Regions from separate parts of the Bacillus sp. LQ01 genome, predicted to be linked through region 3. Evidence: riboswitches for the same ligand, from Rfam matches in the RefSeq annotation. Region 3 holds a riboswitch; each other region holds the start of a gene.
The links. Region 3 has a riboswitch for lysine ahead of AC22L0_RS11505 (amino acid permease). Riboswitches for the same ligand answer to the same signal wherever they lie in the genome.
Positions count from the first base shown of each region.

Region 1 (10,255 bases), 1.2 Mb from region 3:
AATTTTTAACGTTTTCACACGAGCATACAATTTATCGTTACTTTCAATAATATGCCACTTTGCATTTGGCTTACTTGTTTTTTCAAACATGTCTTCCATTGCTTCAACATACTCATCCCATTTTTCACGATTACGCCAATCTTCGTCTGTAATTTTCCATCTTTTCAAAGGATTTTTCTCTCTATCTTTGAATCTCTTTAACTGTTCCTCTTTACTTATATGGTAGAAGAACTTCCCTATTATGTAATGGTCATCTGTTAGTAGTTTTTCAAAATCATTAATCTCATCATATGCTCTCATCCACTCTTCCTTTGTAGCAAATCCTTCAACACGCTCAACTAACACACGACCGTACCATGAGCGATCAAAAATGGTGATTTGCCCGTACTGTGGAATTTTGCGCCAGAAACGTTGCAAATAATGGTAACGTTTCTCATGAGGTGCAGGCGCTCCAATTGGATTTACTTGGAACCCACGCGGGTCAAGATGTTCCGTCACCCGCTTAATTGCCCCACCTTTACCAGCCGCATCCCATCCTTCCATAACAAGCATAACCGCGATTTTTTCTTCTTTCAAAATTTGCTGTAATGCTAATAAGCGCCTTTGATATTTTTCTAATTTCTTATTGTACTTAGATTTTGATTCAATTTTTTTCGTTAAGTCTACTTTAGCAAGATGTCCATTTTCCATAAAACAAATCCCCCTTGTTGTATGACAATGTTATTTTAACATATTTTTGGTAATTTTTTCATATCCTAAAAAAACTGTGTAGAAACATCTCTACACAGCTTCCTTCTCTAATTTCACATATATAAGCACATTTAACTACATTAAAATAAATAATTTATACTGAACTCTTAGTATATTCTTTTTATTAAAACGTAAAAATAGTCCTTTTAAAAAGGGCAGCAATCTAAGTATAGAAAAACAAATTTATTCTTTTTTACTACATACGTAATTATGCCGGCTATAAGAGTATTGAATAAGATATTGATTCACTACTCTTATAGCCACTTTACATTATATGGTATATTTACTCGTAAAAAGAAGATAATAACAAGTAAATCCATTAAAGAATGGGAGCTCTAAAAAAATGAAACGAAAAATATTAACTCTCTTTACACTTTTATGCTTAGCACTACCAATACAAGCTAGTGCTTACACATTTCAGTCACTACCGATTGCGTCAAAGTCTAAACAATGGTATGTCGAAATTGATAAATCTCATAACTCAAACAAGCAAGCAATCCAGCCAAAGCAAGGTGTATTTGATACGTATAGTTTACTCGTAAAAAACATCGGTCATGATGTATCAAACGTATCTGTGGAAATACTTGATAACAACCCTACCTCTAAAGCTACCTTTAAACCTACTACACCTAATGAAAATATTTCTAAAAGTCATACAAGCTTTGACTACATGGTATTCCCATTAGACTTTAATAGTCATAATTTTAAAGTTGTAATCACTTGGGAAGAAAAGAATTTCTCTTACAATGGCCATCCGGTAAATGAAGGTAAAAAAATGAAACAAACATTTGTATTTAATGAAGACTAAGTCCTAATTTCTTTAGGGCTTAGTCTTCATTTTTGAAACCTGCTTGTATCGCTTCCGTCACTTCTTTTGTGATTTCTAATTTTGTTGTGCCAAATATGTACGGACAGTTTTTCATTACAAAGATGTTTTATTAATACTAGTTGATTATATGCTAAGTTATTTTCTATATAGGTCTAGCCCTCTTTTCCCATATAATCAATTAAATCGACGAATACTCGGTACAGACAATGCTATTCCAATTGTTAAAATTACTAAACTAGCTAGTGTTATAATAGTTATTTCGCCACCTATGACAGTAGCTAACCAGCCTACAACTACATACCCTAATGGCAATAAAGCAAAAGAACCCAACATATCAAGGCTTGCCACTCTTCCGAATGCTTCTTCTGGTACAAGCTCCTGTAAACTCGTTTCCCAAATGAGTCCAAATATCATCATGCCAAATCCTTCAATTGCCATTAAGAATATTAAAGCGGGTGCCCAAGAAATGAATGGCATAATTAATAAAGCAATGCCACTCATTAAAACACCTCCATAAGCTAGTAATCCTCTCTTATGCCACCGCTCTTTCCCACCAAATATTACTGCGGCAATTATAGCCCCACCACCAGAAAAGGCCATACCAAGCCCATACACGTAAGCTTCAAAATGATGATGAACATTAAATAACCATGGAATTAATACGACGATAATGCCGGCATAACAAATATTTATAAAAGAAAAAACTAAAATTGTAATCCACAGCCACGGATGACTTTTTAAAACTAAAACACCTTCCATAAACTCTTGTTTGTAAGTAAGCTTACTCTTTTCAATGGGTTTTACTTTTTTAAACTTAATTTCTTTTAAAAATAATAAACATAAAAATGATAATAAGTACGTTGCTGCATCTAGTCCGAAACCTATCCCTGCAGATGCAACCGATACGATTAACCCACCAAGTGCTGGCCCAATCAATCGTATACCTTGATTACTCATTTGAGTGAGTGCGTTAGCTGCATTACGAATTTCAGGAACGAATACTTTCGCCCTTACAGCAGAATATGCTGGTTGGAATATCCCTTCCATAAGTCCGTATATGGCAACGAGAATATATAAAATCGTAATTGTTAATAAATCCATAAATATAAGCGATGCAAGTAATAGCATTAATATACAGCGGATTATATCCGTAAATAACATTAATTTAACCCGATCAATTCGGTCTACAACTAAACCTGCAAACGGTAAAGCAAGAATATTAGGTAGCATGTACATTGCCATCGTCATCCCCATTACAACTGTTGAGCCAGTTAATGAATACACAACAACTGGAAGTATGACCATAGTTATCGAACTACCTAAGGCCGAGAGTAATTGTCCAATCCATAAAAACTTAAAGTGCGTTGATACTTTAACTGGTAATAATAATTTTCCAATATAACTTAAACTTTTCTCCTTTTGTATTTCCCCTTGCATGTCTCTCTCCTCTTTTCAAATGACTATAGAATACATAATATACGACTGAAAATTCATAATATTATATTTCCAATTATATAAGAAACCATTATGTTATGGTAAAATTATCAAAAAAATATAAAGGAGAATACATCATTATGCCTCCAAATTCACATAACATCGAACACCAAATCTATACAATGTGTATGATCCAGCGCAACAATGAAGTTTTACTCGTAAAACGACCCAATCATCGAGGTTTCCCTGGCTACATAGCTCCTGGCGGCAAAGTAGATTTTCCCGAAAGTATCGTTCAAGCCGCTATAAGGGAAGTAAAAGAAGAAACCGGATTACTTGTTTCGGATTTAAATTTTAAGGGATTAGATGAATATGTAAATCCGAAAGGGAATGTTCGGTACATGGTATTTAACTACTGGACAGACTCATTTGAAGGTGAACTTCTTTTAAACCCACCTGAGGGCAAATTATTATGGATACCAATCGATACAGCACTAAAGCTTCCTATGCAAGATTGGTTTAAAGAAAGATTCCCATTATTTTTTGAAACAGGCACTTTTGAAATTCAACGTGTTTGGGATAATGAGCTAGATAAACAAGTTGCTATAACAATTACACATACGTAAAAAAGCTTGGAATTTTTCCAAGCTTTTCTTACTTCTCCTCTACTTTCTTAATCCTATAATCAATTTCTAAAAACTCAACTCCAAATATCCACATTCTATGATTAGCTTCTAGTATATGATCCGTGCGCTCTTTTATAATAAAAGTCTCTGCTAATGGTAAACGGATTGTTAAGAACCGAGTATGTAAATAAATCCCCTCATCTCCCTGACCATTTTCTCTTAACTTACTAGTAATGATTAAATCATGACTATCATTATATAGTTTCAAAATACCAGTCATATTCGAATAAGGTAAAGGTAAGGCGATATTCATATATGTCTCATTCTTATTTGTATGCTTTGAATAAAGAGCTACAAAAATAGATTCACCTGCTTCATTTTTCCTTATCCAAGCCCTTACATTCTCTCTTCCATCTTTCTCATCTATTACACTAATGATAGAGCCATGCATCGTTTCCCAATTGCCGCCCACCCCTAAATGTATTTGTTCTACACGCTTACTCATTTTCTCATAGCAAAGTGCGAACGGACGGAACCAACGAGCCCATTTAATATTCGATTGCAATTCATACTCTACTGTATTTTCATAAAAATGAATAATACTTAAAGGAACCTTCGTCACATCAAATGCCTCACTATGAAAGTCATTTACTTTATCAACTAAACCGTTGTATTCCTTACTGTCTACTAAATTGCTGCTATATAAATAAGCCTCACCAATTGCCACATTTCCTCTTAACTTACTCATTGGTTTCCCATAGTATTTATAATTCGGAACACTCTTTTCAATCACCCAGCCGATAAATGCCGGTAACGCTACTCCAATTCCGTTGACAACACCATGAATCCAAACCATTTGAGCAATTGTAATCGTCAAGACATGCTTCAAATTCCCGTATGAATATATAAGTGAGAACATAATTGTAACCATGAGTGTACTAGACGAAACGATTAGAAGAATCTTTGCACTGATAGCATTAAATTTTGCTCTCCAAACGTAAAATCCATACCCATAAATTGCACATAAATATAGGAACACTGCAAAAAATTCAAATATTCTTGAGTATGTAATTCCTATTGCAACTGTCATAGGTGAAATCATGATGATAAACATAATAGCATCATACACTTTACTTCTCTTTTCTCTTTTTCTCCCTATTAAACCAGCTGATAATGGCAATAGAAACGCCGAATAATGAAAATGTGCAGCTGTGAGTAAAACAATGTCAGAGCTAAAATGCATAATTGAAAGTTTTGCTACTGAAGCAGAAAACCAAAAACCACCTAAAAACAAATAAATAAACGCACTATCTATGGCGATCTCTTCTAACGGCTTCCATCCTCTTTCTAGCAATCTACTTACACCAAATAACGCAACAATTCCTGTATATACAAACCAAACTAGCGCAAATAAATAGTGATTTGTGACGAAAGCTAGCATTGCACAAATTGCTGCGATTGGATATAAAAATGATACGGATTTATAAAATAATAATTGCGATCCATCTCTTTTTCTTTTATCAATAATACAAAATGACATTGGTATAAATAATAAAACAGATAATAATATAATTGCTTCAACAGGATTTATATTCGACCACTCACATATTAGAAAAACAACATAGCAAGCAAGCCCAAATATTATATTTTTCATATCGTCTATTCCCTTTCCACAAATGTTCCCTTATATGAAAAAAGCGAACCAATTAACGGGTTTCGTACTTGTACATGAATTCGAAAACATTGTAGTGTTTCATCATAACTTTCAACAATTTTTGCCTCACCATACAAAAATTTTGGTAACGGCATTTTTCTTCCAAACATATAAAACCATTGTTTCTTTGAAGAAATATGCATTGCCCCTAACTCATCGATATGAAAATGCAGTGTAGAAACGAGTAAATGTGGTTCGCCAAAATAATCTACAATTTCATTTTCATCAAGTTTCATTACCGCATTAAAATATCTTTTCTTATTATGAAAATAAAAAGTACGATTCCACCGCACAAGTTCATGTCCATGTTCATCACGCTCAGCGGTATTATGTATTGTAAATGGCACTCCCTTACCTCTCTCAGAGAAAAATATTCGAAACTTCGATGCAATTTTTAATATGAATTTTACGAAAAAAGAACCACCGTAAATTTCATCCATCTTTCCTTCTCCAGTAAAGCTATTTTCTTCTGTAATCTCATAACGTTTCTGTAATTTCGGATGAAGTTTTTTATAAGAATCCCCTAATAGTCTTTCGTAAATATTAGCCATACATTATCCCTTTCTCGTCCTCTTGCAATTTTTTGCACTTGGCAAATCGAAGCTATTTATATAACCGACAATTGATAACCCCATTAAAAGAACATTTAATGTAATCGGATTAAACGGTCCTGTAAAGCTTGCGATATTCGTAAATCCTGCCGCTAACGTTAAAACTAGTAATACAATAATATGCAGTATAAATAATTTTCGTTTTGTTAGTGGCAACAGCCATACGACACCGAAAATTATTTCTAACCCCCCAATTATTTTAAGTATACATACACTACTTTCATTTGAACCGATTAATAAAGAAAGCATCTTTACTTCTTCTGAATGAGTAAACAGTAGTTTTGGCACTATCCCTTGATATATCCATACAAAAGCAAATAAAGAACATACGAGCCAATACGTCATTGTTCTTCTAATTAGTAACCTAGGATGAAGCCCCTTTTCTAACCATAATTTTAAGGCATCAAAACTCCAAGCAGTCGCCCAACCTAATAACGGACGAAAAATATAGGAATCTATCACATTTCCTATACGACCAAATCTTGTATCATAATCATATTGTGTCTCAAAATGGATGTATTCTTTATTGGGCGTATACTTCCAATAACCACGTCCTATTTGAATAAGAGATAATGTATTATCCGTCCAAAATTTTAAAGAAGAAATTCTTTCACCAGTTTCTTTTCTTATTTCACCTATTGATTCCCCTTCTCCAACTATTTCAAGCCCAAATCCAATCTTTGTTTTATACAAAAATTTCTGTGGTTCTCCTTCTTTTTTCTCTAAATACGAAATTTCAGTAAAGCGAGCATCCCACTCTGTATGTATATCTGGTTCTTGCGTATATTCCCATAATTTTTCCATCGTCGTGTTCATTTTTGTCGCAACATAAATAGGCTGTTTCCTTTTCATTCTCCCCACCTCCTATGCACTATAAGTTTAATGTACATGCAATGAATTTATTTTGCTACATTTTTCACAAACTTCCTCAAAAAAAGAAAGAATTTTTAAAATATATATAAAACACTTGATTCCACGAAAAATTTAAATTATTATAAAACAAATGTTACCAACAACTTCATAAATCAAACACTCTCGCCTAAAACGTGAGATAGAGGTTGCGATACTTATGAGTATTCTAATGGAGACACAGAGATGTCTATGAACTTAGATGAAAGGAAGTATTGCCGAAATTGATAAATTTCTCTGCATTTATCAATTGGGGCTGTTTTCGAATAGAAACAGAACTGTCATATGTACAGACGTGTACGTATGAAGAGCTATCTACAAAAAAGAGATATCATTTTTTTATGATATTCCTTTTTTGGCGGTTTTTTTATTAGCTCCGTTTTCTGTTTCCCTTTTCCTGTAACAGCACCATCCTCACTTATTTGAGATGGTGTTTTTTGTTTGTCTTTCTGGTAACTACAGGAGTATTGGGATTTATATATTTCCTAATCTATTCTTAAAAATAGACGAAAGAAGGAATTTGTAATGGAAACAATTGTTCAAAAATTTGGTGGCACTTCTGTCGGAAGCGTCGAACGCATTCAACATGTAGCAAATTTAATTATTGAAGAATATGAACGAGGTCATAGCATTGTCTCTGTCGTTTCAGCAATGGGAAAAAGCACAGATGAACTTGTCGCACTCGCTAACGCTATCACAGAAAATCCAAGTAAACGTGAAATGGATATGCTTCTATCTACAGGAGAACAAGTAACTATTTCATTATTAACAATGGCACTGCAAGCAAAAGGCTATCATGCAATTTCATTAACAGGGTGGCAAGCAGGTATTACGACAGAATCTGTACATAGTAGTGCACGGATTACTGACATTCATACAGATCGTATTCAATCTTATCTTGCTGAAGGTACGATTGTTATCGTAGCTGGTTTCCAAGGTATAAGTGTAGAAAATGAAATTACAACGCTTGGCCGTGGTGGCTCTGATACAACTGCTGTCGCACTAGCCGCTGCACTTAAAGCAAAAAAATGTGATATTTATACGGATGTGACAGGTGTATATACGACGGACCCACGAGTTGTAAAAGATGCTTACAAATTAGACGAAATTTCTTATGACGAAATGTTAGAGCTTGCTAATCTCGGTGCCGGCGTATTACACCCGCGCGCTGTTGAGTTTGCTAAAAATCATAATGTAGTTTTAGAAGTTCGCTCAAGTATGGAACAAGAAAACGGAACAATTGTAAAAGGAGAATGTAACATGGAACAACAATCAATCGTTAAAGGTATTGCATTTGAGGATAACATTACACGTGTCACAATTAAAGGATTAGAACAAGGCTCGCTTTCAACAGTTTTCTCTACATTAGCAGCAGCACACATTAATGTAGATATCATCATTCAAAGTATTACAAATGAAGGAACTGTACACCTCTCCTTCTCCATTCATTCGAATGATTTAAGAGAAACTTTAGAAGTTTTGGAACAAAATCAAGAAACTCTTCACTATGAATCTGTAGAACATGAAAATCACTTAGCAAAAGTATCAATCGTAGGATCTGGCATGGTATCTAACCCAGGTGTCGCTGCAAATATGTTCACTACTTTAAAAGAAGAAGATATTCATATTAAAATGGTAAGTACATCAGAAATTAAAGTGTCTGTCGTTATTGACCGCCTTCATTTAGTAACAGGCGTTGAGGCGCTGCATCAATCATTTATGGCGAAAATTGAGCCTTTCGTGCAAATGAGCTAATCTGATATATTTAGTAATACTAAAAAAATCAGATTAATGTATTACCTTCCTATTAAATAAAAAGCTGTTCGTTAACACGATGCTATATGACATATTAAAAAACACCTTGTCACATTTTCCTATACTGTGACAAGGTGTTTTTAACTGAAAGGAATTTGTAACTACTTAGTAGTATAATTATGAGGATAATTAAATAATAGACTTTTATACATAAGGAGATAAGACTATGGCAAAAAACAAATTACTACGAATGGACAATGTCAGCATCGTTGTAGAATCCCTTGATAACGCAATCTCTTTCTTTGAGGAGATTGGCTTGAATCTCGAAGGTCGAGCCAATGTCGAAGGTGAATGGGCTGGTCGCGTAACTGGACTCGGTTCTCAGTGCGTAGAGATCGCTATGATGGCCACTCCAGATGGCCACAGCCGAATTGAACTTTCGCGATTTCTCACCCCACCTACTATATCAGATCACCGAAATGCTCCTGTAAACGCCCTCGGTTATCTACGCGTCATGTTCACCGTTGAAGACATTGACGAAATGGTATCGAGACTCACTAAGCATGGTGCAGAGCTCGTTGGTGAAGTAGTTCAGTACGAGAACTCGTATCGTCTCTGCTACATTCGTGGAGTCGAAGGAATTTTAATCGGTTTAGCGGAAGAACTCGGTAATAAATAAGTAATATTTTATAAGAAGTCTTTACTAAAGTAAAAATATTTGAAAGAAATTCTCGCTTCATAAAACTTAGATTTTGAACCCCGTCCTAGCTTTAGAACGGGGTTATGCTTGTTTGAACTTTTTAACACACTATCAACATCCTAAAATCATTATAAAACAATTCAATTACTTCCTATACTCTTTCCTAGGAAATATAACTGATTCTTCTCACCTCTTATCATATATATCTTTTCTTTTAAAAAACGATCTGAACTCATTCAAAATAACTTTCTTCACGTCAGAGTAAAAAACTATCATGAATAGTGCTATTCCTAATAAGATTTCTTGCATTCCTTCATAATCAACGAAAGCACTTAAAATTAGCAAACCACATCCAATATAAAAACCAAATTCATTTCCTTTCTCAAAATCCTCATCTTCTGCATCACTATGTATTTTCTTTTTGAAATCTTGATTCCCTTTTATCAACTCATCTAGCGTAACATTATACATTTCGCTCAGTAAAATTAAATTATCAATATCAGGATAACTTTTATCATTTTCCCATTTATATACCGCTTGCCTCGTTACACCAATCTTTTTAGCAACATCCTCTTGTGAAAACCCCTTTGACTCTCGTAGTTTTTTTAACTGTTCTCCTAAATTCATAACGTCCCCTCCTTTAACAAATTATTACATAAAAAGAGATGTAAAAGAAAGAAACCATTAGTAAAATTCACTGTAAACCATTCGTTTACACAATAAAAAGAGAGGATAACTCTTTGAGCTACCCTCCCTCACTTCTATTAAAACAGATGAATGTTTTCTTTTTTACAAGCTGCACGTAAATCGTCAGGCCATACAGAAGATTGAACTTCACCGATATGAGCTTTACGTAAGAAGTACATGCACATTCTTGATTGTCCAATACCACCGCCGATTGTTAATGGTAGTACGTCTTCTAGTATA
Region 1 covers NZ_JBYEZL010000001.1:966,695-976,949, reverse strand. Annotated here, with positions in the region: gene AC22L0_RS05260 (polyphosphate kinase 2 family protein) at 1-690, opposite strand, end outside; gene AC22L0_RS05255 (hypothetical protein) at 1,094-1,558, shown strand; gene AC22L0_RS05250 (MFS transporter) at 1,754-3,016, opposite strand; gene AC22L0_RS05245 (8-oxo-dGTP diphosphatase) at 3,154-3,639, shown strand; gene AC22L0_RS05240 (YndJ family protein) at 3,668-5,293, opposite strand; gene AC22L0_RS05235 (DUF4166 domain-containing protein) at 5,299-5,904, opposite strand; gene AC22L0_RS05230 (DoxX-like family protein) at 5,908-6,816, opposite strand; lysine riboswitch at 7,009-7,195, shown strand; gene AC22L0_RS05225 (aspartate kinase) at 7,399-8,628, shown strand; gene AC22L0_RS05220 (VOC family protein) at 8,855-9,307, shown strand; gene AC22L0_RS05215 (helix-turn-helix domain-containing protein) at 9,515-9,955, opposite strand; gene asnA (aspartate--ammonia ligase) at 10,093-10,255, opposite strand, start outside.
Region 1: it holds a riboswitch for lysine, as region 3 does, so the genes downstream of both, AC22L0_RS05225 (aspartate kinase) here and AC22L0_RS11505 (amino acid permease) in region 3, are expected to answer to the same signal.

Region 2 (10,255 bases), 2.1 Mb from region 3:
GTCAGGAATACCCCAAAATTCAATACGGTCTAATAATGCGCGCTCTTTAAAATAATGGGTGAACGCTTCGAGTACGATATTATCTTCAGAGTAATGAGCAAGTTTGAAAGGTCCAGTACCTATATAATGATGATTTTGAATACTCGTATCACGCGGTAAAATTGCGAGCTGCATTGAACTTACATAGTGTAAGAAAAATAAATTTGGTTTTGCTAAATGGAATCGAATTTGCAGTGGTGATGGTGTTTCAATTTGAACAATTTCTTCTGTTAACCATTCGAAAGGGGATTGAACTTGCTTTAGTCTTTCAAATGAAAACTGTACATCTTTAGAAGTTAAAATTGATTCATTGTGAAAATATATATCTTTTCGTAAATAAAAGGTCCACGTAAGTCCATCTTCACTTAATTCCCATGTATGCGCAATGTGAGGCTCCATTTTTTCAGTAACATCGTTATAGACAACTAACGTATCAAAAATTTGACTCGTAAGATGACTCTCTGTAGTTACAGCCACAAAAGCCGGATCTAATGGGAATATCTTTCTCGATATAGGAATCTTTAATACGTCGTACATATCATTTGAAGGTTCGTATCCAAAATGATGATGTAGTTTATTTTCTATCTTTTTTTGAAGTGCAAGGGGTAGGGGTTCTTTTAAAAGAAGAAAGATATCTTTTAATTTTTCTTGTGCTAACAGTTCATCTGTATAGGACTCAATCGCTTCTACGAGATTATGTATAAATAGAATTTCCGTTTTATTTCCGCGGCCTCGCCCTGGAGTCCAGCTAATTAATTGCTCCTCGCTCATTTTCTTTAATAAAATCTTTACGTTTTTCGTACTGCAATATAAAACATCCGCTAATTCTTGTAAGCTATTTCGCATATGTTGTTGATCTTGTGCATGTAGTCTTAGTCTAATGTAATAGTCCATAATTTTCATATATACACTTCCTTCTATCATAAAAGGGGAAACTCTTTAGAATATTCTAACCTTTTTCTTCCTTTTTTTCAAAGTAAAATAAGTAAGCATAAGGAGGGGAAACAATGGGATTTTGGAGTATGCATCGAAATATAAAAATTAGAATTATAACATCGTTTTTAACACGTACTGTGTCTACGATGATTTTTCCATTTATGGCGATTTATTTTTCCATAAAGTTAGGTAGTGCGATTGCTGGTGCGTTACTACTTATTAATGTCATAGCTTCATTAGTAATTGGTTTATACGGTGGATATGTTGGAGACCGGCTTGGGCGTAAAAAGGTTATGATTATCGGTCAAAGTATACAAGTCATTTCCATTGCTTGTATGGGAGTTGCGAATTCGGATTACGTTGACTCACCATGGCTAACATTTGTGTTTATGTTAGTGAATAGTTTAGGGTCTGGACTTATGAATCCTGCGACAGAGGCGATGTTAATTGATGTGAGTACACCTGAAAATCGAAAAGTGATGTACAGCATTAATTACTGGGCTATTAACTTATCCATTGCAATTGGAGCGATATTTGGTGGATTACTATTTGAAAACTATAGACTACAATTGTTTATCGTATTAACGCTTGTTGCCATTATGACTTTATATGTGATGGCTGTGTATATGGAAGAAGTGTATGTAGCACGAAAAACGATGGAGAAGAAAAATGTATTAAAAGATATGGCAGATAGTTATAAAGTCGTGATGAAAGATAAAGCATTTTTAATTTTTTGTGCAGCGAGTATATGTACATTATCGTTAGAGTTTCAAATTAATAATTATTTAGGGGTACGTTTGCAGAAGGAATTTGAAACGGTGCACTTTTTATTCGGGAATGGTTTTACGTTTGATTTAACAGGTATTCGCATGCTGAGCTGGATTTCTGCAGAGAATACAATTTTAGTTGTGTTATGTTCAGCACTTCTTATTAAAATGCTGAAAAGCTTCAACGATTTGAAAATCTTATATGTAGGCTTATTTATTTACACGATTGGATTTACAATACTCGGAACGAGCAATAGCTTATGGATTTTATTAATTGCAGGGCTTTTCCAAACGGTAGGCGAGATGATGTATGTGCCAGTGCGTCAATCTATTATGGCAGATATGGTGCCAAATGAGGCGAGAGGTTCATATATGGCGATTAACGGAATGGTCTTTCAAGTTGCAAAAATGAACGGGGCATTAGGTGTTATGCTAGGTTCATTTATTGCATCTTGGGGCATGAGTGCTCTGTACTTTATCGTTGGTATGAGCAGTATTTTACTATTTATGAAGGCGATAGGGAGAGAGAAGTATGAGGGGGAGGTTTCTCAGATTGGATAAAACGATATGAAAAGCGATGCTAGAAATCGCTTTTCATATGGCTTTTAAAACGGATCAACTTCAGCTAAATCAGGATTGCTATTTGGGTTTGTTAATAAGACTTTCAGCTCACCTACTTCAGAGAGCGCAACGAGGATATAACCACTAATAAGGACGACGAGTCCGATGACCCTTAATGTTTGCAGCGTAATATCACGGCTATTGTTTTCGGAGTTGTCTTGGGGCGTTGAAGGTGGATTGTTATTCATAAATAGGGCTCCCATCTTTTGTATTTATATATGTGCGAAATCATTATTTAACTTATGGATAGGAATTATATAGTCATTTTCACTATATGAGAAATGCCTATGAAAAGTGATAAGGAATTTTTGGGCGAGAAAAGGGGGGAATCCAAAAGATTATTAAAACTGAACTTTTGGATTCCCCTCTTTTTATTTATCTTGCTATTTGTGGTGGTCGGATTTCCTGTAAACGACCAGTTGGTGAGGGCTAATGAATCAGTGGGGGGATGAATAAAACCCCGCTGATTCATTATTTTCATGTAAATAAAAGGAGGTTAGTTAACCAAAGTAGTTATCCTAATATACGCAACGATTCTTCAATAAACGCTGGGATGTCCTCTGGCTGTCTACTTGTTACTAGCTGATTTTGACATACGACAACCTCTTTGTCATGAAAGTTCCCGCCGGCATTTTTTAAATCGACTTCAATAGATTTATATCCAGTTACATCGCGTCCTTCAAGTGTTTGTGCAGTGATGAGTAGCTGAGGTCCGTGACAAATAGCGAAAACAGGTTTTTCCGCATCCATAAATGCTTTACTAAAGCGAACAAAACGTTCATCGGCACGAAGTATATCTGGAGAAAATCCACCCGGTATGAAGAGGGCATCAAAGTTCTCTGGAGAAACATCATCAATACTTTTATCAATCACGACTTCACTTTTTCCTTGCTTACCGTGTACCGTTTTCCCTTTTTCCATTTCAATAGTTGTGAATTCATATCCCTTTTGTTTAAAAGCTTCTACTGGCTCTGTGTATTCTGTATCCTCGAAATAATCCGTTATTAAAATAGCAATTTTTTTACTCATTCTAATCCGCTCCTTATATTATATTATCGGCTCCAGAATCTTCCTTGGGCAATGCCTTCTATAAATGATTCAATTGAAGTATTTGTTAAGTTGTAAACTCCTGCTCCATCCAGTTTAATCTTACTATGGTCCAAAGCATGAGGATTACTAAGGACATGAGCTATCGGTTTAAAATGTTTAAAAGTAGTTTCTGCAAATTCTAAAACAGGGGGTTGAATGACAGACTCACTACTAAACACTAATACTGCATCAAAAAGGGAGGAGTCTGTTGTTGTATAAGTGTCAGTTACTTTAATGGAATCATTGAACTGATAAATTTTATTATCTATGATACTATAGTTAATTCGGTGTTGTACAAAAGCTTGAATCCATTCGGACAGAAGTGAGACGCTTGGGTCACCATTTAATAGAATTGCAACATTTTTGGAATCAGATTTAAAAATAGTATTGGACATACTTAGTGCAGGTGATTTTGCATCTGAATTTACTTCGTGATTTTCCTTAGGTAAAGGAGCTCCAATAATGTTAGCGACTTCTTGTGCTAATTGACGATCGACGTGGTTTAAGAGAGCAATTACATTTGCCTTCACCATGTCTGATTTACACTTCCCAACTTCAAAGCAAAAAGCTTCTTTTATGTGCTGCTTTTCAATAGGGCTCATACTATTGTAGAAAAGTTTAGCCTGAGAATAAAAGTTAAGAAAGCTTTTACTGCGACCTCTAATTTTATGCCCATCAATCTTTTCTTGATAATGTTCATATCCTCCTTGTTCGGCTTGGACGGTTGCAGGTTGATTGTTATTTAATCCATTAGGATGATAGCTTGTTTGACCGCGATGAATCTGCATTTGATGCATACCATCACGTTGATTATTATGAAAAGGACATACAGGCTGATTAATAGGAATTTGATGGAAATTAGGGCCCCCTAAACGAGATAATTGTGTATCTGTATAGGAGAATAATCTTCCTTGCAGAAGAGGGTCATTTGAAAAATCAATACCTGGTACGACATGACCAGGGTGAAAAGCTACCTGCTCTGTTTCAGCAAAGAAGTTATCAACATTTTTGTTCAGTGTCATTTTACCAACTAATTTTACGGGAACTGCTTCTTCTGGCCATAATTTCGTTGGATCTAAAATATCAAAATCAAATTTATGTTCATCTTCTTCTGGAATTAGCTGTAATCCAAGCTCCCATTCAGGATAATCCCCTTTTTCAATTGCTTCGTATAAATCTTGACGATGAAAATCAGGATTTTTCCCGGCAATCTTTTGAGCTTCATCCCATACTAATGAATGAACCCCGAGGGTAGGTTTCCAGTGAAACTTTACGAAATGGGCTTTTCCTTCTGCGTTAATGAGTCGAAATGTGTGAACTCCAAAACCTTCCATCATTCGTAAACTACGCGGAATAGCTCGGTCGCTCATTTGCCACATGACCATATGAGTGGACTCAGGATTATGCGCAACAAAGTCCCAAAAGGTATCATGAGCGCTAGCTCCTTGAGGAATATCATTATGTGGTTCTGGTTTAACTGCATGGACAAAATCAGGAAATTTAATAGCATCTTGGATAAAGAATACTGGCATATTATTACCCACTAAATCATAGTTTCCTTCATCTGTATAAAATTTTGTGGCGAATCCGCGTACATCTCTTACTGTGTCGTTGGATCCTTTAGAACCTTGAACGGTTGAGAACCGTACAAATACAGGTGTTTTCTTTGAAGGATTAGTAAGAAAATCTGCTTTCGTATATGTTTCTAAAGATTCATAAAGCTGAAAATAACCATGAGCGCCAACCCCGCGTGCATGAACAATCCTTTCGGGAATTCGTTCGTGATCAAAATGGGTCATTTTCTCACGAAAGTGAAAATCCTCCATTAAGGTTGGGCCTCTTAAGCCCATCTTTAAAGAAAATTCATCTTCAGCTATTTTTACCCCTTGATTTGTTGTTAAAGCATGTTTGCATTGATTGTCAGTAACGTGATGCTTCAATTGTTCCGTTTTTTTATTCACAATATAGGCCCCTCCTTTACTCTGTTAATTAATAGATACCCTTTTTATTAGGTCGTAAACATGTATTATCGTTTTTGTATGTAAAATCATAAAATATCGGTTGTTTCAGTGATTCTTGTTTGAGGAAGCAAAATAAAAAAGCCAAGGAGAAAATTTATTTTCTCCTTGGCTTTTAAGATAATTCTTTTCGTTAAAATGCGGAAATTCTTTGCTTCGTTTTTGGTACAATAATAAATTTGATCCAGAGTAACCCGACAATCATAATGATAAGGCTATGTAAAAATTGACCTGTAGCAATGAGTATAACACTCGAAAATACAATGAGTTGAATACTTAGCAATATAAAGATTAAGCTAAGAAATTGCTTCATCCTTTCTTCAGTATGGGTTGGATATAATGCTACAATAATATTTCCCGAAAAATATTTCCATAGTGAACGAAGCTGCATAGAGATCATATATAAAACGATGTAAGCGATAGCGCCTTTTACGTATATATTTGGTATGAAATATAAGGCGAAAGCACCGATCAATCCTAAGCGAATATATATACCGAAATAATCATTTCCACGTAAAAATGCTAGTGTATGTAAGTAGAAGAAAGTTGCTCGTTTTTTATGTAATAAAGGTTCAATCCAATTTGTAAGCCATTTTCTTTTATTTACTTGTTTATTCAGTTGCGGAACATCTGTGAAAATGCTAGCAAATTGATAAAAACGAACGTTCATTTTTTCTTCTTGCTCAATTATGTAATCCCACGGTATTCGTTTTGTAGGCTGTTTTTTCGTATATAGAAGTAGGAAAGCAAGTAGTAAGAGTAGTCCGCCCAATATGAGAACATTTGCGGAATAAAACAGCATGTAAATGATTAGGGCGTTACAAGTAATACGAATGATCAGCCATATATTTTTTTCGTGACTATCACGCCACATCCAATGTATGTACATGTTCCAGGCTTTCGTAATCATTAACACGATAAAGATTGTACATAAAAAAGGTACAGTTAATTGTAATGATTGCATAGCAAGTGGAACGAGAATAAGGAACGTAAATAACAATGGGAAAAGCTGAATGATGTAATTGTATAGAAGAGATTTTTTGAAATAAGATGTTAATTTCTCTTCTAGTGCTAGTAAATAGACAGCATCAGGTTTTTGAATAAATGTACGGATAGGGCATCTCGTTATAAGGAATGTAAGTACAATCGTTATAATTATTAAAGATATTCCTTTAGAAGGAGATGCTTTTAGAAACTGAGCATAATAATATGCGCCAACGCATGAAATAAAGATAAAGCTATATAGTAAACCGTTAATCATACGTGCAAAGTATGTAATGATATTTTGAATATGTTGTTGGAAGCGACTGCTCCATAGCGATTCGATTGACATGTTTTTCACCTCTTTGTTCTATTATATATGTTTTACAAAAGAAAAAACGAGCAAATTGCGTTATGCAACTTGCCCGTTTTTCTTTTCGTTATTTTTTTTCTGATCACGATTCATTAATGGATAGAAAGCAAATCCAATTACGAATAAACCAATTCCGAGAAGGAACGTTTTTATATCGGATGCGCCAGTTTTAATAACCCATAGTGCGTAGCAAAGTGCGATAACTGCGACTATGCCATCTGTAATTCTTGCCCGCATTTCATTTTTATATGTTTCACCAGTTGCGACTAGTTTTAACTGGAAGATTGGTGAAACGAGATATGGAATGAGGTAGGCCAGTGTTGATACGGTAATAACGAATGTATAAGCTTCCGCAATGGTTCCTGATAATGTTGAGAATAGGAATACTTGCGACATAATGTTTGTTAATCGTAATGAGTAAATTGGACTTCCTTTTTTATTTGTTTTCGTGAAGAAGGAAGGGAAGAAACCTTCTTTTGCTGCTTGATAAGGTACTTCTGAGCTTAATAAAATCCAGCCTAAGATAGAACCGAACAGGGAAGTAAGAGCAAGTAATGCCATCAGTTTCCCGCCGCCGTGACCCATTGCAGCATTTAGTGCATCTGCTAATGGACGTTCAGAAGCTTGTAATTTATCAACGTGAAGTACACCCATTGTTAAAATTGTAATTCCTAAGTAAATCGCAACTGTAATAAGTAATCCCGCAACTGTTGCACGTTTTACCGTTTTTGGAGAAACAGCACGGTTTGATAAAAGAACGGCTGATTCAATTCCGATAAACGCCCAAAGCGTTGTAAGAGCAGCTAAATTTACTTGTGAAAGAAGACCATGTGATGCACCTGATTTATCAATCATCGGTGTGTACCATTGTCCAAACTTAGAAGCTTCGAATGCAAATAACGTAACGACGATGAATAAAAGGAATCCAGTTACTTTCGTTGTTGTTGCTAAGAAGTTTAGTTTTCCAGCTCCGCTTACACCGTTTGTTAATATAATATGAGTTCCCCAAAGTAAGATGGAACAAATCGTAAATGTAATTAGTTTTCCGACTTCTACGTTAAACGAGCCGATTGAAAATAGTAGTCGCGTATCTTTCATAATTGGGAAGAAGAGTGATAAATATCCCGCAAATGATGTAATGATGGCAACGTTACTTGCCCAGTTTGCAACCCAATATCCCCATACCATACTGAAGCCAGCCATTTTTTTCTTTTTTGGTGTTGAGAATAAAGCATATGCATGACTTTGTGGCCCTGTCGTTAAATCAGGACGACGAATTGCTAAATTACCGAAAACAAGAGCTAGCATTAAAACACCAAACCCTGTAGTTAACCAAGCTAAAGTGACACCGAGTGGGCTTGCTGTTTGTGCCAACGTACTTGGTACCATGAAAATACCAGCGCCAACCATGTTACCGACAACGAAAGCTGTTAGTACCCAAAAGCCCCATTTTTTTTGTTGCATAGAAAAATACCTCCAAAGTTAGTATAACCAAGTCAAGCGAGGAGATATGTATGTCTTCCTGAGTCAGGAAGAGAAGTCCCAAACAAAACAAAAAAAGCACGTAATCTGCCGCTACATGCTTTCTATCTTATAAGAAACCCACGACATACCTCTCGATAGCTCTCCACAAACGAAACGTTTGTGACAGTTCTGCACTTATTAAATGCAGACCCAGCAAGCGTGCATGGTGGACACGACTTACTTCGGCAACCATTCCTTTCTCATTCCTTCATCAATGCCACTACATCTCCTGAAATGATACTCTTAATGACTGCAACCTCTACCTCACCGAGATACGAATGAGGATTTAAATATTAAATTAACGTATTTAAGAGTAACAAATGAATTTTTATACGTCAATGGATATAGTAATAATCAGATTATAGAGAAGAGTTTGTGATTAAAAGTGAGTTAGGAGAGGCTGTAACGATTATTAGTTCTGCAGAAGAAACAGCGATAGAGTTAAGTACCATTTTACAGCACAAAGGAATTTTGTCTGACAATCTGAATTTGAAGCATCGCTTTTTTACAACGGGATCTGTTTTATCATTTGAACATATTGCTGAGCGATGGCTAGGGTATCAAATTTCTGTAGAATGTGTACATTTGCCTATGAAAAATGCGTGTATACATAATTAAGATTTAGTAAATTACTTTTTTAAATAAATGAGGTTCGTTTCATAAGAAGGAAAGAATAAGCTTTTAATTGAAGTGTTTAAGGGCAGTTCAATTAAAGGGGAGATTGGATTATGGAATTATTAAGATCTCAATTATTTGCTTTAGAGTATATTTCAAAATATGCAGAGAACGAAAAACGTGGGGCTAAAGCAACGATTAATCATATACTTAAAATGTCTAATATTACAGATGAAATATTTGAAGAAGCTGTCGCTAATTTAAAATCTCATGCAAGGATTGCTTTACACTTTCATCCAGACAGACTAGATTCGAATATGAAAAGAGTTGCTGAAGCACTGTTTGAGCAAGGAGTATATAAAAGTCAGTTTGAAACATTGCTATCTAATGGAAGCGTATCTGCTTATCCTGGTGGTGAACGTGACCTTTGGGAAAAGAGAATATTTGGAGGGGCATATCAATTAGAAGGCGTAACGAATGATCAACGGCCAAAATATGGAGCGCTAAATTTAATGTTACATCCAGATGGGCCGGCTCCGCGTTTTGGATCCTGTTATTTTCTCTTATCTCCAAAAGTTTCTTCGCGCTCTACATATACGTATTTAGATTCGCATCAAGATCCGAAAGAAAAGGGGACTTATGAGGAGTTTGATATGATTTTAGCTGCTCTTTTGGAAGAGACATTTGTAAGAGAATTTGCAATTGGTGAAGGAAATTTGACGCCAACAATATTAATTAATCATTTACTAGCTAACCTGAAAAGGCCGTTTATAGATTTAGTAAGCAAAGAGCCAGCCCGTAATCTTAATCATTATATTGAAGCGCAGATTCATGGAGAGATTTCTCTTAAAGAAGACGTGGAGGCGCTTGTTGCAGATCTTTCATTTAAGGGTACGGATGTAGGAAAAGTTTTAGAAGAAATTTGCCTGAAGTATGCGATTGATTTGTATTGGCACATCGGTTTTGTACTTATGGTAGACGAAGTTCCAATGGATTTTAGAGGTTCAAAAATGCCATCTTTAGCAAGACGCATTGCACGGAATCATTGCATCGATGCAAATATAATTGGCTCTGCTGTAGTGGATTTGAAGCGCAATCCATTATCTTGGAGTGATCGTGGAACTTATGAAGAAGTGCTTCAGGAATTAAAATTATTATGGCATGTTTTAGTTCGATTTGGAAAACCAAATCGGAAGTAGAACGAAATACTCCGTTTTTCGGAAGTATTTATATAGAAAAGAAGCTGATCTATTTATAGATCAGCTTCTTTTTATAAGATTAAACTAAGTTTA
Region 2 covers NZ_JBYEZL010000001.1:100,454-110,708, forward strand. Annotated here, with positions in the region: gene AC22L0_RS00630 (SgrR family transcriptional regulator) at 1-963, opposite strand, end outside; gene AC22L0_RS00635 (MDR family MFS transporter) at 1,047-2,303, shown strand; gene AC22L0_RS00640 (hypothetical protein) at 2,348-2,551, opposite strand; gene AC22L0_RS00645 (type 1 glutamine amidotransferase domain-containing protein) at 2,877-3,392, opposite strand; gene AC22L0_RS00650 (catalase) at 3,416-5,413, opposite strand; gene AC22L0_RS00655 (ABC transporter permease) at 5,604-6,803, opposite strand; gene AC22L0_RS00660 (amino acid permease) at 6,864-8,288, opposite strand; lysine riboswitch at 8,437-8,618, opposite strand; partial or broken gene AC22L0_RS00665 (glutamate racemase) at 8,718-8,966, shown strand; gene AC22L0_RS00670 (DUF3626 domain-containing protein) at 9,077-10,162, shown strand; gene gapN (NADP-dependent glyceraldehyde-3-phosphate dehydrogenase) at 10,242-10,255, opposite strand, start outside.
Region 2: it holds a riboswitch for lysine, as region 3 does, so the genes downstream of both, AC22L0_RS00660 (amino acid permease) here and AC22L0_RS11505 (amino acid permease) in region 3, are expected to answer to the same signal.

Region 3 (10,255 bases):
GGAACAGGTACCGGAACGTTTAAAGGTCTACCATATAAACCAGCGGGAAAAACAGGAACAGCTGAGACAGTATATGGTGGAGAAAGTGATATTGGAAGAGATGAGAACAACAACCGGAAAAAATGTTATAATTTAACTCTTGCCGGTTATGCACCATATGATGCTGATCCGGAAGTAGCTTTTTCAGTTGTTGTACCATGGGTGAATGATGATAAATCAGGAATTAATTCTGCGATTGGTAAAGACATTTTGGATGCGTATTTTGAATTAAAAACAAATAGATCAAATACAAATTCAATTCCAGTAGAACAACCGAACAAGGCACAGTAAAAATAGTATCACTGCATGGAAACATATTGTGCAGTGATATATTTTTTGAGTTAAAAAGCGCTTTATAAGGTGGGAATGGATATGAAAAAGGAGATTAAGAGAGGCTGGGGAAAGTACATACTATTTATATTGGTGATAGTCATAGGCTACCATTCTTTTACTTTATGTAAGGTGGAAGGGGAATCGATGCAGCCGACTTTATATGAAGAAGACTACGTATTTGTAAATAAAGCAGTAGTACGTCTTTCTAATTTACAACACGGAGAAATTGTCATTATAAAGGAAGCGGATGAATCGAAATATTATGTGAAACGTGTAATAGGGCTTCCTGGTGATGTAATTAACATAACGAACGGAAAGGTATATGTGAACGATAAAAAGCAAGAAGAACCATATACAAACAAAGATTTATTTAACAACACACAAGTGTTTTATAACTTTCAAAAGACAAAAATTCCGCCAAATAAGTTATTTGTAATGGGAGATAACCGCGAAGTAAGTAGAGATAGTCGAAATGGCTTAGGATATATTGAAGAAGATAACATAATTGGCAAGGTAGAATTTGTATATTATCCTTTTTCAAAAATGAAAATAATAGAATAAGTGGGAGAGGAGCAAAACCCCACTTATTAAAGTTTCACTTTATTTTCTTTAAAAAACCTTTTGGATTAAATGATATGAAAAATTTATGTTTAGACTCGTCGATACTTGAAAATAAGCCAAATAACTCATGTGGAAAATGAAAGGAAATGATCGTATGTACAAATACACAATTTGCTTTATTAGAAAAAGCGATAAAATACTGCTATTAAATAGAAATAAAAAACCGAATATGGGGATGTGGAACGGTGTTGGAGGAAAAATAGAAGATAATGAAACGCCATACGAAGGAATAATTAGAGAAACGTTTGAGGAAACGGGCATAGAACTTTCAAGTGTAACGTATAAAGGGACTGTTGGTTTTAAAGGTAAAGATGAGCCCCAGGCTAGTGAAGGAATGTATGTGTTCGTTGCTGATTTACCAGATGGAATGCAAATGAATACACCATTACGTACGGCTGAAGGCTTATTAGAATGGAAAGAAATTGATTGGATATTAGATGGTGATAATAGAGGAGTAGTTAGCAATTTACCAAAATACTTACCGACAGTATTAACAGAAGAAAATAAGTTAGAACATATGTTTACGTATGATAACCGGAATATTATTCATTACACAACTGCATGTTTGACAGAAGATTATACGAACAAACGATATGAAAAACAACTTGTTTCTCAATAGAAGAGGAAAGTGAAAAATCACGTTTTTGCTCTCATCATATATGCGAGGTGATTATATGTTTCAGAAATACAATTCATTGGTCATAATTGTAATATGCATGATATAACTTTTCTTATTATGAAAGAGTAGAGAACATATGTAAACGGAGCAAAAAGGAGGTGGCTTTGCCACCTCTTTTTGTTAGCTACAAATCGCCTTAATCATAAAACGATGTTGCTTCACATCAAAATAACCTTTTTGTAAGATGATTTCATGTATACGATATAATTCCTCACAATACCTTTCAACAGTAAAATCAGGAATTTGCCACGGAATCGCTTTTAAATAATAGACGATAGCGCCAATGTCATAAAAGCGTTGGAAAGGGAATTCCTCTTTTGCATCTAAGATAGTAAATCCATTTTGCTTTAACTCACTGCATGCGGTTTCGAGAGACCAACTTGCAAATTCGCTATTTAGTGGTGAGCCAAACTGTTCATTAAGTTCCGCGCAATCAAGACCGCCAACTTGTTGTGTAAGAAAAACGCCACTTGGAGAAAGAATTCTGTTTACCTCAGAAGCAGCATACGATTCATGTTGATTTATAATTAAATTAAATTGACCATCTTGAAATGGCAAAGCGGTATCATCGGTCACTTCTACAACGGTAACCCCTAAAGGCTCTAATTTCTTTCGAGCAATTGGCACATTTGGAGCGTAGCCCTCAGTAGCGAATATAGTTGACGGGAACGGTTGTAACATAGATAAAAACTCTCCGCCGCCAGTACCCATATCGAGCATTGATTCTGCACGTTGCATAAGCTGAAAAGCAGTACTGCCGTATGACCACGATAAAGGCTCGCTCTTCATTCGACCTGTTTCTGAAATGAAAGAAAAATCCCAGCCGCTAAAATGTGTATTTGCACTTTCTAATAAAGTTAAAAATAATGGATCACGTTTCATAATTATGTCCTCCTATTTTTTTAATGGATGATATGATGAGAAAAGAAAAAGGGAGGACCTCTTATTAAAGTGGAACGGTTTTATGTTTCGTGTTCGAATAGATTCATATAAAGTTACTCCTTGTGAGAATTGTTATTTATATATTCGGGTTAATTGAGTGAAAATCCTTTGAGGGTATAAAAGAAGGCAGTTGTTTAATGAAAAAATAAATTGAGTTATCTACTTTTATAGTATAATTGTTCATTCATACGCATAAAAAAATTATTCTCTCCATAAAATAGTAAAATTATATTGGAGGTTGAATTATGAAAAAATTTAGTGTATTTTCAATAACCTTGATGACTTTTGGAATGTTATTATTTGGATTAAATAGGATAATAGATAGCTATTCTGAGCCTATTATCCTATTAGGGTATATTTCTTTTTTAATTGGAGTGGTTCTGAGTATTATAGCGATTGCTAGACGTGAAGATGGAAGATTAAAATTCATATCACTTATCTCTTTCTTTGTTGTCCTGTTTTTCATTACTTGGTTTGAGTCGTTTCGGGTACTACGAATTATTACTTGGCTAAAAAATATCTATTAAAATTTAAATTGTTGGTAAAAATGGGAAACCTTAAATTTAGGTTTCTTTTTATTATATTCGATTATCAATATTAAAACTTATTAGAGCCATTAATAAAAGAAATAGATATATAAACCGAGTGTAAAAATATTTTAATTCTTTGAAAACATTCAGCGATTTAGTATTCTTTATATATGGAATATTTTGTTTATGCGAAAAGAGGGCAAGGTGCTATATGAAAAGAATGAAAAATGTAATGTTAGTATTGTTATGTTTCTTATGTTTAAGTGGGTGTAATTATAAAGATGACGATCAGGTGAAAAAATATGTGAAAAAAAAGCACGGAATTGATGTGATTGTAACACATTGGGGTGCTATAAACGAAGGGAATATGGGGCATACATATCATACTGTTCAAGCAAAAAATAACAAAAATATTCAATTTAGAGTAGAGGTAGATGGCTTCTTATATTCAAGAATAAAAGGTGATGAATATCAATACGGAAAAAAACATATGAGGAATATAAGAAATTTAAACCAATGCTAGAAGAAATTAAAAAATTAGGTTACGTGGAACCTGAAAATAAAAATGTTTTTCAATATATAGTGGATGATGATATAGAGGAGAAACCAACGGATAAGTTATTATTAACTTTAAAAATGAGTGACAAGATTGATTACAGTCAATTTGAATCAAAAGAATTAGATCGTTTATATGCTCTAATCCAATTCATTCAGAAGAGTAATAGAAAGATAACAACACTTGAAATTGAGGATTATAATGGTGAATCTATAGGCTTGCCTTTTCAAAATGTGCAAAAAGCTATAACGAAAGAAGAACTGCTTTTAACAATGAAAAACACAGTAAGCGGTTATTGGACATATTTGGTTCAAACTGAAACAAAAGTAGGCGTAAGGTTAAATGAAATTCAAAATGATCGTTTTGAAATTGAGGATATTACTTGTCCACACCCGAAAGACGGCAATTGTCTAGAGTATGAATTGACATTAGTTTTCAATGACAGTGAGATAAAATATAGAAATGATCCATATGTAATAGATGATTTGAGAAAGGTAGTCACTATTCTTAAAGAAGAACTATATAATAAGGAATTTAACATATATTTAAGGAACAAGGATGGAACAAGTTATTCACTCTGGCTATCATCCGAAAAAATTAAGGAAAGTAATAACATAGAAGAGTTAGTAAAATAATGATATAAAGAAGAAATTTAAAGTACTTTTTATGTTTGTTATTTCTGTATTCAAAAGGAAAACCGCTTATGCTTCATTTTTGAAGCATAAGCGGTTTTGTTTAAAATACTTAAAAAGAAAAATTTTTTGGTAAAGTACCACTTTTTATTACTGTTCTTAGTCCATGTTTTATAATCCAAGGATTAATAGGATGCTGTTTATCACGTAATTGCTGTAACCACTGAAAAACGAGTTCTTTATCTTCTTTCGTAATATCGTTCATATGATTGGCTACAGATTTTTGAACATATTTAGAAGGGTCATTCATTAATGGTTCAAGAAGCTGTAAATTGTACTTAAAATCATCTTTTAGAGCTCCTATTTTTTTAGCCCAAGGAAGCCTTGGTCTTGTACCTTCAGAAACTAATCTTCTAATGTGGTTGTTTTCGTCATAAATCCACTGTTGCAATATGTCTAGTGTGTCTTCATGGTATGTTTGAAGAAAAGGCCGAATGGCATATTCAGCAGTATTCCTTTTCGTTATTTCATACATGTAAATGTGCCTACTTCTGTTGTATTTTCTGGTCCTAATGTTTTCAGTAATATATGTATGGCTGCATTAAAATCTTTTTGTAAAGCATTGTGTAATTCATCTGCAATTACTTCAATACGATGCTTTAACTCTAAATTTTCAACTTTACATGTTACAGAAGATACAAAGTTTCTTTTAGAGAAAGTAGGATCGTGTTTACAAATAGAATCAGCCATTTTTTCTGCTAATTCTTCGTTAAATAAAAATTTTAACGGAACATATTTACCCATTTTTTCACCTCAGTGGTCAAATGAAAACAATTTTTATTTTTTAATCGACAATCCATAAACTAAAGTCTCACTCGGAGTCGTAATACTAAAACCTGTCGTCTTATAATCAAGTTTCACCGTATCACCAGTGTAGTCTTTCGTGAATGAATCCATTTGTACGATAAGATCTGCATCTTCATATACAACATCATCTGCGTTATATGTATCCCAAATTAAATCGACATCAACGAAAATACTACAAGAGTTTGTCATTGTCCCTCTAATGCGAATGATCTTTTTGTCTTTACGTTCTAATCTATGTATAGCTGCTTTTGCTTCATCAGTAATGCGAATGTTCATTGTATCCCAACCTTTAATTATATTTCTTCTATTATGGCAAAAACAGGAGTAATAGGGAAGCAAAGAGGTTTGCAATAAAAAACGAGCAAACAAATTTGTTTGCTCGTTTCACTTTATTTTAGTTCACATTTATCAAGTGGAATCACTTTTGTTTTTTTCGTAAATTTATATCCTAACCATAGTACTAAGAAGAGTGGTAAACCGATGTAAGAAACGAGTACGCCGTTCCAATCGATTGATTCACCTATAAATGCGCCGTAGTTTTGTCCTAAAATTACGATGATACAAAGTGTAAATGCGAAGATTGGACCGAATGGGAACCATTTTGCTCTATATGGTAAGTCTTTTAAATCTTTGCCTTGTACGGTATATGCTTTACGGAAACGGTAATGACTAATTGCTATTCCAACCCATGCGATAAAGCCAGACATTCCAGATGCGTTTAATAACCAAATGTATACAACACCGTCACCGAATAAAGAAGCAATGAAAGCGATACTACCGACAATTGACGTTACGATTAATGCGTTTACAGGTACACCGCGGCTATCTAATTTGCCTAAGAATTTTGGTGCTTTTCCTTGGCGAGCTAAATCCCAAAGCATACGAGTTGATGCGTACATACCAGAGTTACCAGCAGATAGTACTGCCGTTAAAATAACAGCGTTCATAACAGAGGCAGCAAAGGCAACGCCCGCTTTTTCAAAAATAAGTGTAAATGGACTTACTGTTACATCACTTGCAGCAAGACTTTCAGTTGTATAAGGAATTAATAAACCGATAACGAGAATCGCAAGGATATAGAATAAAAGAATACGCCAAAAGATTGAACGAATTGCTTTTGGGATATTACGTTCTGGATCAGATGTTTCACCAGCAGCTACTCCTAATAATTCAGTTCCTTGGAAGGAGAAACCAGCTGCCATAAATACACCGATAATTGCCATGATACCGCCGTTAAATGGTGCATCTGCAACAGTGAAGTTTTTGAATCCAACAGTTTCGCCCCCCATAATTCCGAAAATCATCATAAAGCCGACAATTAAAAAGATAATAATTGTAACTACTTTAATAAGTGCGAACCAATATTCAGATTCACCAAACCCTTTAACAGATAAATAGTTTAAAAGGAAAATAATAGCTAAACATAATCCGCTCCAAATAAGAGAAGGGGTATCTGGGAACCAAAATTTCATAATTAATGTTACGGCTGCAAGTTCAGCAGCGATCGTAATCGCCCAGTTATACCAATAGTTCCATCCAAGTGCAAAGCCAAGTGATGGATCAACAAATTTTGTTGCATACGTACTAAAAGATCCAGTAACAGGCATGTAAGCTGCGAGTTCAGCTAAGCTTGTCATTAAGAAGTAAACCATAATTCCAATTGCGGCGTATGCAATTAATGCGCCGCCAGGACCAGCTGAATGGATGACACCACCGCTGGCAAGAAATAGTCCGGTACCAATTGTACCGCCGAGAGAAATCATCGTAAGGTGACGCGATTTTAATCCGCGTTTTAATTCACCTTGTCCTTGTGTAGTTTGCGTTTTAGAGGTAGATTGATTTGTTGCGCTATTCATGTTCAACACTCCTTTTCTTGTAGGTTAGGAAGGAGCGGGGGAGAAAAATACAAAAAACCGCCAAAGGAATTTGGCGGAACGTTTCACAAATAACCACCCCATCATACCCTTCCGTTAAGATAGCACCCCACGTTTACACGGTAATTTTGTAAACGTGACAGTTCTGTTCCTTTCGGAGACAGCCCCAGCTCATATTTCCAGAGAAGAAATATAAACTTCGGCAACTTTTCCTTTCAAACGGAGTCGGTGACATTCTCTGTGTCTCGTCCGTTTTACTATTAAAAGTCGCAACCTCTACCTCATCGGATTGATGAGGATTTATATATTGCTAAGATTTTTAATATATGGCAATTGTAATGACTTTCTGAATATATTGCAAGATATTTTGTTAGGAAAAGTCAAAAAATATCGGTTATTGTATAGGAAACGCTCGCAAAACTCCACCCGAACCTACTATTATGTAGCAATAAGCAAAGAAAAAATTGTTATACAAATGTTTCGCAAAAAATATTGAAAAACCCTCTAAATAAAAAGAAAATTCAGAAAAATATAATTCGACATTCATAATAAAGTCATATTATTTGTTATAATTAGAGTAACGTTTAAGCAAAAAGGGGAAATCAAAATGAAATTAGAAACAAAAAGGCTCTATATAGTGCCGTGTACAGAAGAGAGGATTCAAGTCGCTAACGAGCAAGGATATAATAGCGGTCCGCATATTGTAGGGCATGTAGAGAATGTGAAACAAGATGAGGCTTTATTACCATGGGGGGCGTGGTATGTTTTTCGGAAAGAAGATGATAGCGTTTTAGGTGATATTGGATTTAAAGGGAAACCAAACGAGGATCAAACAGTAGAAATTGGCTATGGATTTATTGAGAAATATTGGAATCAGGGCTATGCAACAGAAGCTGTAAAAGAACTAATCGATTGGGCTTTCAAAACAGGAGAGGTAGAAACAATAATTGCAGAGACACTCCTAGATAACTATAGTTCGATGCGTGTTTTAGAAAAGTTACATATGAAGAGAGTAAATGCTACAGAAACGATGATTAATTGGAAAATAGAAAAATAAAAAATACCGCTCTAAATTGAGCGGTATTTTTTTATAGTTATGGTAGCATTTGCTTCTGATCATTTGGATACTCAGCCGTTGATGCGTTAGGACGATTGGAATGATTTCGAACAGCAATGAAAATAGAAATAATAACGACAAGACCAACTGCAACGTAAGAAAGTGAAATAATAGTTGGATCCACTTTAAATGTAGTAAGCAGTGTACGAATATTTGTGAAGATAATAAGACCACCAACTAATACGCCAAGTAAATGGGGCGGAACGATGCGGACTAACCATGCAGCAATTGGAGCTGCGACAATACCGCCGAGCATTAAGGCAAATACCCAAACCCAGCTTACTTGTTCCCAGCCAAGTGAGATGAAGAAGCCAATTGTTGCAGCGAGTGAAACAGGAAATTCACTCGTATCTACAGATCCAATAACTTTTCTAGCTTCATTTCCTCTTGCTAGAAGAACGGGTGTCGTAATCGGCCCCCAACCACCGCCACCAGTTGAATCAACGAATCCAGCGAATAAACCAAGCGGCACAAGTTGTTTGGCAGACATACGCTTATTTGAAGTGACAATTTGTTTTTGAATGATGAATCGTAATAAAATATAAACTCCTAAAGTAAATAAAAATACGGAAATGTACGGTTTGATTACATCTCCAGGCAAATTACTTAAAAAACATGCTCCAATAAATGCGCCGATTGCCCCAGGTAATGTAAGCCTGGAAACTGTATATTTATCAACGTTTCCAAATTTGATATGAGATGCGCCAGAAGCTGCAGTTGTAACGACTTCAGCTAAATGAACCGATGCGGAAGCTACAGCCGGTGCAATACCAAACATTAATAATAGTGAAGTAGACGTTACCCCATACGCCATTCCGAGTGCCCCATCGATCAATTGAGCGAAAAATCCAATAATAGCAAAGACAATTAATTTCTGCATAAATAATCCCCCTGTAATAATAAATGAAAAAGACACTTTTCCCGTATGAGAAAAGTGCCTTTGGTTTTTCCAATCAGCAATAATTAAATTTGTTTCATTATAATACATATTAATCGTATAAATCAACTAGGTTTTAAAGTTTTTGAATTGAATGAAAGAAAAATAAAATATACAATAAAAGGATGGAGAGAAAGGGGAGAAAGACATGTTACGATTTGATCATCTCGTTCACACAGTTCATGGTACACCGGAGGAAGCGGCAAAACAAATGCAGGAACTTGGATTTCATACTGTATTAGGCGGAGAGCATACGAATTGGGGTACTTGGAATAGTTTAAGTTATTTTGACTTATCATACATAGAATTTTTAGCAGTTCAACATGAAGAAAAAGCGAAAGAAGCAGAAAATCCATTAGTACAAGAAACAGTGGTGAAACTACAAAATGGAGAAGGAATGCTACAAATCGCAATCCGAACAGATGCAATTGAGGAGCTAGCAGTTAACTTTAATAAGTACGGCTTACATACGATAGGGCCATTTGAAGGGAAACGCATGAGAAAAGATGGCCGACTTTTAGAATGGAAAATGTTATTCGTTAAGCAAGAAGAGAACGGACCGAAATTACCTTTCTTTATACAGTGGAATGAAACGGACGAAGAAAGAAGAAACGATTTACGTAACAGTGGGACGATTACTGAACATAAAAACAAAGTGCAACAAATTGAAACGATTCATTACGCAGTAAAAAATGTTCGAGAAATAGTACGGAAATGGAAAGAAGTAATGGAGCTATCTACAAGCTCAGTTGTGAAAAATGAAAAATGGAATGCCGAGTGTCAAAGTGTAGTATTTGGAGATATTCATGTGCAGTTTTGTGAACCGATTGGAGAAGGGCTAGTACTAGAACATTTGAATAAGAATGGTGAATATCCATTTGCAGTAGAGTTTAAAGGGGGAAATAAACGAGAGCATGAAGTGCTAGGGAGTTTGTACATATATTGATAGAGGTGAACGTTGTGGAAGAAATACTTAGAGAGATAGAGAGAATACTAGAATGGCCTCGCATGTTAAAAGCGACTGTTATTTCAAAAGGCTTTTCATTCGATGAGAAATATAAAATTGAATTAGAGAGTGGGGCCTCGTATTTTATTAAAGTATGCGATTCATCATATTTTGAACGGAAG
Region 3 covers NZ_JBYEZL010000001.1:2,194,882-2,205,136, reverse strand. Annotated here, with positions in the region: gene AC22L0_RS11550 (peptidoglycan D,D-transpeptidase FtsI family protein) at 1-330, shown strand, start outside; gene lepB (signal peptidase I) at 412-933, shown strand; partial or broken gene AC22L0_RS11540 (cephalosporin hydroxylase) at 968-1,036, opposite strand; gene AC22L0_RS11535 (NUDIX hydrolase) at 1,088-1,612, shown strand; gene AC22L0_RS11530 (class I SAM-dependent methyltransferase) at 1,793-2,554, opposite strand; gene AC22L0_RS11525 (hypothetical protein) at 2,860-3,141, shown strand; partial or broken gene AC22L0_RS11520 (hypothetical protein) at 3,356-4,335, shown strand; partial or broken gene AC22L0_RS11515 (DNA alkylation repair protein) at 4,445-5,136, opposite strand; gene AC22L0_RS11510 (iron-sulfur cluster biosynthesis family protein) at 5,170-5,475, opposite strand; gene AC22L0_RS11505 (amino acid permease) at 5,589-7,055, opposite strand; lysine riboswitch at 7,168-7,360, opposite strand; gene AC22L0_RS11500 (GNAT family N-acetyltransferase) at 7,681-8,130, shown strand; gene AC22L0_RS11495 (sulfite exporter TauE/SafE family protein) at 8,168-9,070, opposite strand; gene AC22L0_RS11490 (VOC family protein) at 9,276-10,073, shown strand; gene AC22L0_RS11485 (aminoglycoside phosphotransferase family protein) at 10,088-10,255, shown strand, end outside.